3 regions of the Chitinophaga horti genome follow, and region 3 is predicted to be linked to each of the others. Evidence: riboswitches for the same ligand, from Rfam matches in the RefSeq annotation. Region 3 holds a riboswitch; each other region holds the start of a gene.
What was found. A riboswitch is a leader RNA that binds a small molecule or an ion and turns the genes downstream of it on or off. The one in region 3 is predicted to bind cobalamin.
Positions count from the first base shown of each region.

Region 1: it holds a riboswitch for cobalamin, as region 3 does, so the genes downstream of both, MKQ68_RS20130 (TonB-dependent receptor plug domain-containing protein) here and MKQ68_RS00835 (DUF5074 domain-containing protein) in region 3, are expected to answer to the same signal.
Region 2: it holds a riboswitch for cobalamin, as region 3 does, so the genes downstream of both, MKQ68_RS15700 (ribonucleoside-diphosphate reductase small subunit) here and MKQ68_RS00835 (DUF5074 domain-containing protein) in region 3, are expected to answer to the same signal.

Region 1 is NZ_CP107006.1:4,997,480-5,001,653, reverse strand. Features, by position in the region: gene MKQ68_RS20135 (DUF6580 family putative transport protein) at 1-125, opposite strand, end outside; gene MKQ68_RS20130 (TonB-dependent receptor plug domain-containing protein) at 140-2,035, opposite strand; cobalamin riboswitch at 2,141-2,355, opposite strand; gene MKQ68_RS20125 (APC family permease) at 2,432-3,760, shown strand; gene MKQ68_RS20120 (trans-sulfuration enzyme family protein) at 3,856-4,174, shown strand, end outside.
Region 2 is NZ_CP107006.1:3,895,127-3,899,300, reverse strand. Features, by position in the region: gene MKQ68_RS15705 (ribonucleoside-diphosphate reductase subunit alpha) at 1-456, opposite strand, end outside; gene MKQ68_RS15700 (ribonucleoside-diphosphate reductase small subunit) at 518-1,489, opposite strand; cobalamin riboswitch at 1,610-1,822, opposite strand; gene MKQ68_RS15695 (hypothetical protein) at 2,046-3,599, opposite strand; gene leuC (3-isopropylmalate dehydratase large subunit) at 3,782-4,174, shown strand, end outside.
Region 3 is NZ_CP107006.1:191,504-195,677, reverse strand. Features, by position in the region: gene MKQ68_RS00845 (NADPH-dependent FMN reductase) at 1-480, shown strand, start outside; gene MKQ68_RS00840 (PepSY-associated TM helix domain-containing protein) at 598-1,758, opposite strand; cobalamin riboswitch at 1,931-2,146, shown strand; gene MKQ68_RS00835 (DUF5074 domain-containing protein) at 2,324-3,637, shown strand; gene MKQ68_RS00830 (hemerythrin domain-containing protein) at 4,170-4,174, opposite strand, start outside.

The DNA of each region.
Region 1 (4,174 bases), 1.5 Mb from region 3:
GCTCCTACGGGAGAGAAGTTGGAGATCGCGGTGATTTGTCCGGCGGTAGCGGTCCGCAGCACGCCTACTGCCAGTATAAAGGCCAGTAGTACTATGAAGCGGGGCTGAAGTTGTTTTAGTGACATCGGTGCCTGTGTTTTTAAAAGTTAAACGAGATGCCGGCCATCACGTTGAAGCCAAGTGTGCCGTACCCGTAAATTTCATTGTATTTCGTGTCTGTAATATTATTAAAATTCGCGTATAAACGTCCTTTTTTTGAATAACGGTACTCCACGTACATGTCCCACAGGGTAAATTCCTTTACCATCACCGGTGAGGAAGCGTAAGTAACGGGGTCGAAACGAAGGTCGTTCTTCTCGCCATTAAAGCGCACGTTGGAGCTGATGAACAGGTGCGGACAAATCTCGTAACCTATATTGATGCCACCGCTGTGTTTCGGACGGCGTGCGAGTACATCGGAGTACAAAGAGTCTTTACCGGTGCTGGAAACCGTGTTAGTGCTGCCTTCTACGAAAGCATAATAAGCATTGATCTGTAAAGACTTCGCTGGTTTAACCGTGGCCTCCAGTTCAAAGCCTTTGTCGTTCTGCTCGTTCAGGTTGACGTACTCGCCCAGGTTATTATAAAAGATGACGTTCTTAATATCCCTTTTAAACACCACACCGCGCAGGTCCAGTTTGTTGTTCCATACAGATACTTCGGCACCACCTTCGTAGGTCCTCGCTTCTTCCGGCTCCAGGTTGGGGTTAGATCCCCATTGGCCGTACAGGTTAGTGAGTGTTGGTGCCTTAAAGCCTGTCGCCAACGTCGCAAATACTTTCACTTTCTCCGCGATCAGGTAAGATGGGTTGATGGTATAGGTGAAGTTGTTGCCGTAGGTATTGTGCAGCGTGTAGCGGCCGCCCAGCTCCAGGTTAAAGCCGCCCAGGTTACGGAAGAAGAGTGCTGCGTAAGGACTGGTGTTATGCATATCCGGGTTAGGGGTGGAGAGCGAAGTATCCAGCAGTTGTGATTTACGTAACTCTACGCCTGCCAGTACCTGCATCCAGTCGGTCACATTGTAGTTGCCAAAGATATCGCCAATCCAGTTGCGGCCGTCGTAATTCGAAACACCAAAGGAGCTTGTTTCCGCACGGTTCACTTTCTGGAAGCCGTAGTTCGCCTGGATCATACCTTTATCGAGGGTGTATACACCGCTGATGCCCGTATGCAGGAACTCGGAGTTGGTTTTGTTGCCGCCGTCGGTAAAGGAACCGCCATCGTAATCGCTCTTGAATTTAGAATACATGAGGAACGGGCGCAGTGTCAGTTTTTCGCTGGCGTGTATGCCGATATTGGCCATAAATGCATCCTGCTTATAGCCGTCGCGGTCGAACTTGCCGGTGTTGAGGGTGTCCTCCGCTTCGGAAATACCATCTGTTTCCAGGTGGGTGAAGCTCAGGTTGTAGTCGATGTTTTCGGTACGGCCGTTAGCGCCTACTGTACCTTTCACGGTACGATTGCTACCCCAGTTAAGGTCGCCGCTCACGCTCACGGCTTTGTCGCCGCCCTTGCGGGTAATTACGTTGATCACGCCTGCAATCGCATCGGCACCGTACATGGTGCTTTGTGTGCCACGCAGAATTTCAATGCGCTCGATCTGGTCGGTTGGGATGAAGCGCAGGTCAATGTTGCTGCCCGTGAGCCCAGATGCATCGTTAATCGGAATACCGTCGATCAGGATGGTGGTGTAATTGGTGGTAGCGCCCCGGAAGTAAATCTCTTTGTTTTTACCGGGGTTGGAGTTAGCACCGGCGATCACCATGCCTACCTGCTCGTTCAGCAGTTGAGCCACGCTTTTACCGCGGCTGCGGTCGATTTGTTCGCGGGAAATAACGGTAACCACTTTGCCGGTTTCGCCCTGTTTCTTGGCGAACTTGGTGGCCGTTACCACCACGGTGTTCAACAAGTTGGTTTGTGTTGTGTCTTGTGCGGCGGCGCCCTGCATTAATAGCAGCAACCCGCCCGACAGAAATGCGTAAAACTTCTTTTGCATAGTCGGTTGATGTTAAAACTATGCTCTCGAAAAATGAACAGACAGAATAAGGGCATACCAGTATGGTATATACATATTCCCGGCTTTTCACCCGAAAGCGCTGATAAGAAAATTTGAAACGCGGCAGGTCTTCTGGCTTTCCTGCTTCCCGGGAGGGCCTTCCCGCCTCATGTGAGACAGTGGTAAATGGAGAAAATCGAGTCCCGGAAAACGTTCCGGCATAAAGCCGGAGCAGGATTACAGCTACGGGGATAGCTCCGGATTCGCACCGGATTCCCTATTAATGTCCATTACAGACAACCGTATTCAGGCGCAAACGTACATAAAAAAGTGGATTTTCCCTTAAAATCCGCCCGGGTGGTCACATTCAACAATTTCATTTACTATCTTGTACGCATGAGCATTAAACCAAAGCTGGGCATTTTTGACCTTACAATGATCGTGGTAAGCCTGGTCATAGGCATGGGCATCTTTCGCACACCAGTGAACGTGGCGCGCGAAACGAACGACCCGAGGGTGTTTTTTGCTATCTGGATCATTGGGGGGATTGTGAGCATCTGTGGTGCACTTACCTATGCGGAGATCGGCTCACGCTACCCGGTAGCCGGCGGCTTTTACAAGGTGTTGTCACATTGTTACCACCCGGCTTATGGGTTTATGATCAATTGGATGCTGCTCATCTCCAACGCTGCATCTGTAGCGGCGGTATGCCTTATTGGTGCAGAGTATATCAGCCCGGTGCTGTTACCCGATTCGTTACAGAACGGCGCAGGGCATAAACTCATCGGCGTGGTGGCGGTACTGGTCTTATATGGGATCAATATGCTCGGCATTCGCCTGAGCGCTACTAGTTTAAATGTACTCACGATCTTAAAAATATTGATGATGGTGCTGCTTTGCCTCGCGGTGTTCTCCGGCGGCAACCCGTCGAATGCCAATGCGGTGGTGGAAAGTAGGGAGCCTAAAAACTGGCTCTATATCTTTGGCGCGGCGCTGGTGCCAGTGTTTTTTACGTTCGGCGGTTACCAGCAAACGATCAACTTCGGTTCTGATGTAAAAGATCCCGGTCGTAATATGCCGCGCGGTGTGTTTTATGGTTTCGCGATCATCGTAGTATTGTATCTCACCATCAACTACGCTTATTATAAAGTAATCGGGTTTGAACAATTGCAGCACACCAATGCGCTGGCGGCCCGTATGGCGGAAGCTTTCTTTGGTCCGTACGGCTTTAAAACGATCTCGCTATTGCTTTTCATTTCCGTACTGGGCTACGCGAACGTAAACCTGATCTCCAATCCACGCATGTATTACGCGATGGCGGAAGATGGTATACTGCCGCCGGTGCTGAAGCGGGTGAACAGTAAAACGCAGGTACAGGAAGTGGCACTGTCGGTGTTTGTAGCGGTCATTTTGCTCGTGCTGTTTTTTGTAGGCACGTTTGATAAGATCCTCAACTATGTGATGTTGTTCGATACGATCGGACTGGCCTCCGCGGCGGCTAGCCTGTTTATCCTCCGGAAGAAAACCCGGCACCTCGATGGTACTGGTATTTATAAAATGAAATTATATCCCTACCTCACGCTACTGTTTGTGGTAGTATACCTGTTCGTTACAGTAAACATATTTATCCAGGATTGGAAAGCAGCCTCTATCGGACTGAGCCTGTTTGTAGCCGGATTGCCGTTGTACCTGCTGATGAAGCGGGTAAACCGCAAAGGCGCATAAGTATCAGTATTTGGTAAATTCCATGACGCCGGAAACGGAGAAACGCTATATGTTTGTAAAATGGGCTTGAAAGAAACTAAAAACAACTTGTCGAAATGGACGTATCCTTTATTTTGAATGAACTGGGAGAAGACAGAGAGCAGTATTTTAACGCCGTTGCGCCGCCAATCGTACAGAGCAGCAATTTTGCTTTCGATAAGGTGAGCGAAATGCGCGAGCTGATGCTGGATGAATACAAAGGCTTCCTCTATTCTCGCGGTAACAACCCCACACTCACTATCCTGCAAAAAAAGCTGGCCGCCCTTGACGGCGCAGAAGCAGCCCTCGTTTTCGGCAGCGGTGCCGCGGCTATCTTCGCCGCTGTACTGTCACAGGTAAAACAAGGCGACCACATCGTGTCAGTGCGCGACCCGT
Region 2 (4,174 bases), 2.6 Mb from region 3:
CTCCAGTGTTTTAAAACCGAAGTAATCGAAACCGAAGTCACGGTCATAAATGATCGTGGAGTCGAGGATCTCCGCATTCTTCCTGATGATTTCGTATACGTCGTCCGCGATGAGTGCGGCAGATTTACCGGTTTTAGGATCAAGGTATTCGTAAAGATTTTTTACCGTCTTCGAGAATGACTTGATGGTATTTTTATGCAGGTTGCTCACCGCGATGCGGGAAGCCAGCAGTGCATAGTCTGGGTGTTTGGTGGTGAGCGATGCAGCTGTTTCAGCAGCAAGGTTGTCGAGTTCACTGGTGGTTACGCCATCGTATAAACCCTGGATCACTTTCTTTGCCACGTCGATAGAATCAACGTACTCCGGCGCCAGGCCGTAGCAAAGCTTCTCTACGCGTGCAGTGATTTTGTCAAATTTTACGGTCTCTTTTTTACCGTCTCTTTTTATAACAAACATTTGCTCGAATTTATTGGGTGGTTAATAGTAGTCTTGTTTGATGTATCCGGTGATATATGTCCTAGAAGTCTTCGTCAAGGCTGAATGTCTGGGAATCTTTGCCGCCCATTACACCCGCTTTCTGATAATCGCCTACACGTTTTTCGAAGAAATTCGTTTTACCCTGCAGGGAAATCATTTCCATGAAGTCGAACGGATTCGCGGTGTTAAACATTTTAGCGGCGCCCAGTTCGCTCAGCCACCTGTCGGCTACGAACTCGATATATTGTTTCATCAGTTCTGCGTTCATACCGATCAGTGCAACCGGCAGTGCTTCTGTGATAAATTCTTTTTCGATTGCAACAGCGTCGCCAATGATTTCCTGGATCTGTTTTTCGCTGATCTTACCTTCCAGCATGCTAAAGAGCAGGCAGGCAAATTCGCAATGCAGACCTTCGTCGCGGCTGATCAACTCGTTGGAGAAGGTCAGGCCTGGCATGAGGCCGCGTTTTTTCAACCAGAAAATAGAGCAGAAGGAACCGCTGAAGAAGATACCTTCTACGGCAGCAAAGGCTACCAGTCTTTCTGCAAAAGTGCCATTCTCGATCCAGCGCAATGCCCATTCTGCTTTCTTTTTAACGGCAGGAACGGTTTCAATAGCGTGGAACAGGCGATCTTTTTCTACCGGATCCTTTACATAAGTATCGATCAGCAGGGCATAGGTTTCAGAGTGGATGTTTTCCATCATGATCTGGAAACCGTAGAAGCAACGTGCTTCCGGAATTTGTACTTCGCTCATGAAGTTTACTGCCAGGTTCTCGTTCACAATCCCGTCGCTCGCAGCAAAGAAAGCCAGTACGTGGCTGATGAAGTGGCGCTCACCATCGTTAAGAGCCGCCCAGTCTTTCAGGTCGCCGCTGAGGTCAATTTCCTCGGCCGTCCAAAAGCTGGCTTCATGCCTTTTATACATTTCCCACACTTTGGGATAATTAATTGGTAGCAGCACAAACCTGTCCTTGTTCTCCTTTAAAAGGATTTCATTCTCATTGTTCATCAATCAGTGTTTTATATGGTCTGTAATGTGCGATAACTAAGTCGATACGACGGCAGATAACTTTTCCGGCAGTCACCGGTGGAGGTTACTTTCGCCAATACCTTATTACGCGAAGGCTTTGACAAATCTGTTGGTTTGGCAGGTTTCCTGGCTTTCCCATTTACTTCCGGCCTTCCCGTGTTCTACACAGTGGCAAGGGGGAGTGGAAGTAAATCTGAACCGTTTACTGCACGGGCCGGGGAATCACAGTAGCGCGTCTGCTCGTGAATCTCACACGATTCCCTATTAATCATGCCGAAGTGGTCGGCATAAACCAAAACAACAATGTCAAGAACTGTTGCAAATGTAAGAAGTGCTACATGGGTTAATCCCAAAAGTTGCTAACAGGTGTGGAAAAACAATCGTACTTTTTATAAGACTCCCTGTGGTGAACGAAAGACGTTTTCTGGCACTTTTTTTAACATGCAATACACATGTTTTTTTATCAAAAAGTGTGGAGTTGTATACACGAAAATTAGTGATCAAATCTGTGGCTGATCATCAGCGTTTTACACTTTTATATTCTTTTTTCCTTGTTGATGAATTTCCTGCGGATGATGTCCTGTACCGGGATTCCCTCGATTTTACTCTCCAGCCAGGAAATAATATCCAGGTAAAGGAACGAACGTTTTTCATATGGGTTCTGGGAGATGGTTACCAGCTTTTGCTTCAGATCTTTAAACGCTTCGCTCAACGCTTTGGGGTGCGCATACATATTCTTGCGCAAAAACTTTAATATTTCTTCCATCACACTGCTTAAGTCTTTGTTTTTCGCAATGAAGTGATAAACAGACTTGATGAGGTATTCCACCAGGCTGTAATTTTCCAGCTCGTAGTGGGCGATCAGGTGAAGGATACGCGCGAAACACTGGATGTCAGCCCGCAAATTGCCTATCCTTAAATGAATGATCTTATTCAGGTAAACAATGGCGTTGTTGTTATCCCCACTGCCGAAATACAAACAGGCGATCTTATAATAAAAAACGAGCACGCGGTGCTGGTCAACGGTCAGCTGATGCTCGGCGATCTGCGTTTCCAGCTCGGGCACCATCGCCAATCCCTCGGTGAAGGTACCCTCCAGGAAGTGGCGGTTCAACCGTGAGGTATAGCGGTACACGAAGGAGGAGGTGCGGGTGTTTTCGTTAAAGCTGTCCTGGTGTTCGTCGATGTACGACTCAAATGCTGCCAGCGCCTCTGCAAATTTCCCATGGTTCATGGTGTAAAAGTGGGCGGTCAGCAGGTTGTGCATCGCCTTCACGTACATGTCCTGGTCGGTTTTTAACAGGGATGGGTACTCGGTGAAAAGATCAACCCACTTCTGGGTATACCGGTAGTACATGGCAAAGTCCTGTAATATGTAGTAGTACCAGCAATGTGCCTGGTACATGTAGATCTTCTCATAAAAACTCATATTCGGCAACTGCCTGCCGGGCAGGTTCGTCTCGAAGAAACTTTTCATCATCAGCACATCCTTCTCGTCCCGCGCATGACCCAGTTTCAGGTACAGGCCATACATCCGCAGGCTGAGGGTGGATAACTTACTCACATGATTCAGGTGGGCATTGATGTCCTGCGATTCCACACTTAACTCTTCCGCCCGGTTCTCCAGGCTGCGGGTGATGTGCCGCGATTCGATCAGCTTCTCAAATTCGATAATTTCATAGCAAAGCATCACTTCCTCCTGCTCCCGGGCACTAGTCTTGGCCTTAGCCAACAGTTTCAGGCTCTGGGTGTAAAGGCCTTTGTTGTACAGTACACGGGCATAGTCCAGCTGTTCCCGCAGCTCTATCAGCGGGTCCTTTTGCTTGTAAAGCAGCCGCAGGGTGGTGAGCAGGTGTTTATACAGATGGGCTTTAACGTTGGACAGCTGCTGTTTCTTGATGTCGGGTACTTTTTTCAGGATCACCTCCTCATCGTACTCCTTCATCCTGTCCATTACGTTGAACAGCTGGATAAAAAGCACGTCCTCTTTATCGTTGTTTTTATTAAAAGCCAGCTGAAAATTCCGCTTTTCAGCTTTTGTTAAGGTTTTTATTAATATGAAAAGCGCATCGTTAATACTGTTGGGCATCGTTGATTTATGGTTATATCGTACTGTTTTTCAATAATTTAGGTGAATTTAACCTGCTTTGCGGATCGTAAAAGACGCAAATTTAGCCATAGCCTTTTAGTGTTCAGCCGTTAGATTTGAAGGTATAAAATCAGAGGCGAACACAAAAATAAGGAACGCAACAAAACAAAAGTTTATTACGGATGGGAAAAACACTATTTGACAAGATTTGGGACAGCCACGTTGTGAAGAGCAAGGAAGGGCATCCCGACGCCGTTTACATCAACACCCATTTTATACATGAAGTTACCAGCCCCCAGGCATTTGACGGACTAAGGAAACGCAACATCCCGGTGTTTCGTCCGAACAAAACCAGGGCTACCGCCGACCACAACGTACCTACCATCGATCAGCATTTGCCGATTAAAGAAGCATTGAGCCGCCACCAGGTGGAAATGCTGACTAAAAATACAGCGGAGTTTGGCGTAGAACTGTATGGTTTGGGCCACCGCTACCAGGGCATCGTACACGTGATTGGTCCCGAACTGGGTATTACCCTCCCAGGCATGACCATCGTTTGCGGCGACAGCCACACG
Region 3 (4,174 bases):
TTGCCCCAGTTTAACGTGGAGTTGCTGGACCTGGCAGAGATCAATCTGCCAATGATGAACGAGGCGAATCACCCGGCAATGCGTAAGTACGAACATCAGCATACACGCAACTGGAGCGCCAAAATCGAAGACGCCGATGCGTTTGTATTCATTACTCCCGAATATAACTTTGGTTTCACCGCTGCATTTAAGAATGCGGTAGATTACCTGCACTTCGAATGGAAACATAAACCGGCAGCGATTTTCAGCTATGGCGGCATTTCCGCAGGCACCCGTGCGCAACAGGCGGTTCGACTGGTATTGTCGTCGCTTAGCGTAACGGTGGTGAACGAGGCGGTAACCATCCCGATGTTTACGCAGTACTTCGACGAGGAATTAAACTTTCAACCGACGGAGCAGATTGAACGCACCACCGCTCAGATGTTGCAGGCGCTTGTTAAATGGGGCAATGTGCTGAAGGCAGGAAGATCGGAGGAATAGTATAACGATAGGCGCTGAAACGCAACTTAAAGTTGTGCGCACCGCTTAAACGATCATAGGGCATCATGAGGTGCCCAAATAAAAGGGCTGACCATTACTTCGGGTCAGCCCTTTTATTTATGCTTTTGCCAGCTGCGGTACGGTACGGGCAGCCGGTTTCTTTTTCGTTTTATATTTTCTACCCCACCAGATGTAGATGCCGGTAATGGGCATACTCGCGCAGATAAGGCTGGCCAGGAACATCAGTATTTTACCTGGCAACCCCAGGATCGCTCCCACATGAATGTCGTAGTTCATACGACGCAACTTATCTGCAAAACTGCTCGAGGCGTACTCACCATCAAATACACCGCCGCGTGGTACGGGCTTTAGTGTGTATTGATCATAGGTATACACATCCTGCTTATAATAAGTACCAGGGCGGTGATTGATGCCGGCCGACAATGTAGCCGAATCGTTCAGCGGGGGCGAAAAGAAGATGCCTTCGTCTTTTGTAGACTTGGCGACCAATCCTTCGAACAGTACATCCAGTGGCTGCGCAATTTTTGTGGAAGCCAGTGATTTATCCGAAGTGAATATCCGGTCTTCTATCTGTTTACCGCCGGAAGTAGCATAGTACAAAGCGTTGCTGAACCACGCGTAGCCCCATACGAGGCCGGTTAAAGCCAGCACCAGCCCGATTGCCATCATATAAAAACCCAGAACATTGTGCAGGTCATAGTTGAGGCGGCGCCACTGGGCTTTCCATTTGATAGAGAAACGCTGTTTGGCGGCGCTTTTGTTTTTGGGCCACCAAAGCACCAGCCCGGAGATGAGCATGATCACAAATACAAGGGTGGCACCGGCTACGATCTGCTGGCCAATTTCTATCGGCAACAGCAGGTTATAGTGAAGATGCACCATGGTATGAAAGAAATCCTCATCCTCGTTCCACACCTTTTTTACCTCGCCGGTGTACGGATCGATGAATACCTGGTAGTAGTACTCCACCGGCTCCGAACCATAAAACATCACCGAGGCGCTTTTATCGCGGCCCAGGTAAGTAATGAAGTTGGGTTGTTTACCGGGCACATGCGGTGCGGCAATTTCCATGAGCTTTGAGGGAGGAAGCAGTTTGGCGTTTTCCTGCGTTTTAGACGTGAGGTACGGAAAAACGGAGTGTTTAATCTCCTGTTCAAAGGCCAGTATACAGCCACTGAGGGCCACTACGAACACCACCAGTCCGGATACAAGCCCGAGCCAGAGGTGAATTTTTCCAATAACTTTTTTAACGCTCATAATGAGAACCGGTATACTGTGTTCAAATGGTAAGTGGCGGTTCACCGTGGCCGCACCCGTAAGTAGTCGTACCTGGCAAAGGTCACTCGTAAAAAGCTGGAGCATCGATCAAATCGGGAAAACGACTTACGCAAAACGGAAAAATATACATGCTGTCGCCGGTTTTTTCCTTAGGTTTGCAGCCGCATTTGGTTGTTGCTCCCTTTCAGGGAGTTACATTAAAAGGGAATCCGGTGTAAAACCGGAGCTATCCCCGTAGCTGTAATCCTGCCCCGTTGCCTAACGGGTGCGTTTTTCCAACACACCACAGCCACTGTTCCAGCAGGAATGGGAAGGCGGTTTGGAAAAGCAGGAGAGCCAGAAGACCTGCCAGCTTGCCTCATCATTCGACGTTTTCGGGAGAAAAGCAATGAATGTACGCGTCCGACAGCGGGCTGCCTATGTTTTCATTTTCGTTTCCCGGTTTGCCCGGATCTATTCCGGACGAGCCTGGTATGCCAAAGGAGCTATGCCTTTGCCTGATACCCGTTTGCGTTGTCATAAACAGGAAAAACAAATACCTTATATGAAACAAAAACTACACCTTGCCTTTGCCTTCGCGGCTTTTGCCTTATTGGCTTCCTGCCAGAAAGAAGACGCACCTGTACCTGCACCAACCGTGGATGCGGGCGAAATTGCCGAACGTGTGATCGTGGGCGAAACCATCGAATTTAAGCCCATCACCCAAATTAACGGCGACTGGAGCAAACTGACTTACAGCTGGACCGTAAACGGACAGGCACAAACCGTTACCGAAAACAAATTCTCCTTTACACCCGAAGCCCGTGGCGCTTACCACATTGTATTTAAGGCCGACAACCAGGGCAAAATTGACTCAGCCGTATACGACTTCACCGTTGCAGGCGCTTATGAAGACGGCTTTTTCCTCGTTAACGAAGGATGGTTTGGACATGAAGCGGGCAGCGTAACTTACTACCCTTTTGGTGCCGATACCGTACAAACCTGGGTAAACAAGCTGGCGAACGCCGGTAAAGAGCTGGGCACTACGACCCAGTACGGCCATCTTCACAATGGCAAGATGTACCTGATCTCCAAACAGGGGTACCAGGGCGCCAGCAACCTGGTTGTAGCCGATGAATTCAGCCTGAAAGAGATGGCTAACATCGCCGACCTTCCATCAGATGGCCGCGCCTTTGCAGGTGTTGATGCATCGAGAGGTTTGATGACTGCCAATAGCGGCGTGTATCGTTTTGACCTTACGACGAATACACTCGGCACTACCGTTGCAGGCGTTACCGGTCAAACCGGCGACATCTTTGTTAACGGCAATTACATCTACCTGATCAGCTCTACCCAGGGCCTTGTAATCCTGAACGCGGCAGACTACTCTATCGTCAAAACCATCGCCGGGATGACCATCGGTTTTGTGAAGTCGAACGATGGCAAGGTTTGGGCAGCAGGTGGCACGAAATTACTCAGCATCAACCCTACTACTTTAGACACTGCCAGCGTAGCGTTACCCTTTACTGCTTTCGCCTCCTGGGGCGCCTGGCAGAAGGGCTCTATCACCTACTCGCCTGATCACAATGCGATCTTTATCGTAAAACAACGTGCATGGGGTTCTGACGGTAATGAAATCTTTAAGTACACCGTAGGCGGCGCCGCTCCGGCTACGTTTGTTACTTACACCGGCAAAATGCTTTACCGCGCTATCGGCTACAGCACGCATCTGAAGCAACTGGTAGCGACTACCATTACAGGCTTTGGTCAGAACGCGCAGTATAACGATTTGCTGTTCGTTGACCCGGTAACTGCCGCTACGGTAAAAACGGTAACGTACACAGGTTTCTACTTCCCTGCGATGCCACTGTTCCACTAAGTTGTTCGCATATAAAAAAGAAGGAGGGGCAGAAGTCCCTCCTTTTTTTCACACTAATTGTTATTGTTAACCGTTTAGCTGTTCAAATTCTATTGAACATCTTCAACCTTGAGTGAGCCTACTGATGACAAATTTGCTTGGTGAGCGCATCACCGGCATGTAAACACGGCAAAAAACAGTCGGTAAAACAATTCTTACAGGACATGGTAACGCAATCAATCACCCAAGCCGGGTGTAAAAAACATCATGCGGGATAAGATGGCTGTGCCTGGGAACAACTGGCAACGACCATTGGAACATACTAAGGACGGACAAATGCTGAAGAAATTCGAAAGGGTGGAACAGTTAATGTTTACAATGCCGTTAGTACCATTAACGAACTAAAATTATCACAACACTACAACTAAAAAAAACTTTTTTGTGCTGATAAAATGCTAAATTATAGAGAACGATGTTATAACTTATTTTGAAATCACAGGTAGAGAATTCCTACCGTTCCTGCATATACGATTGTTCTAATTACGCGGATTGCTCAAG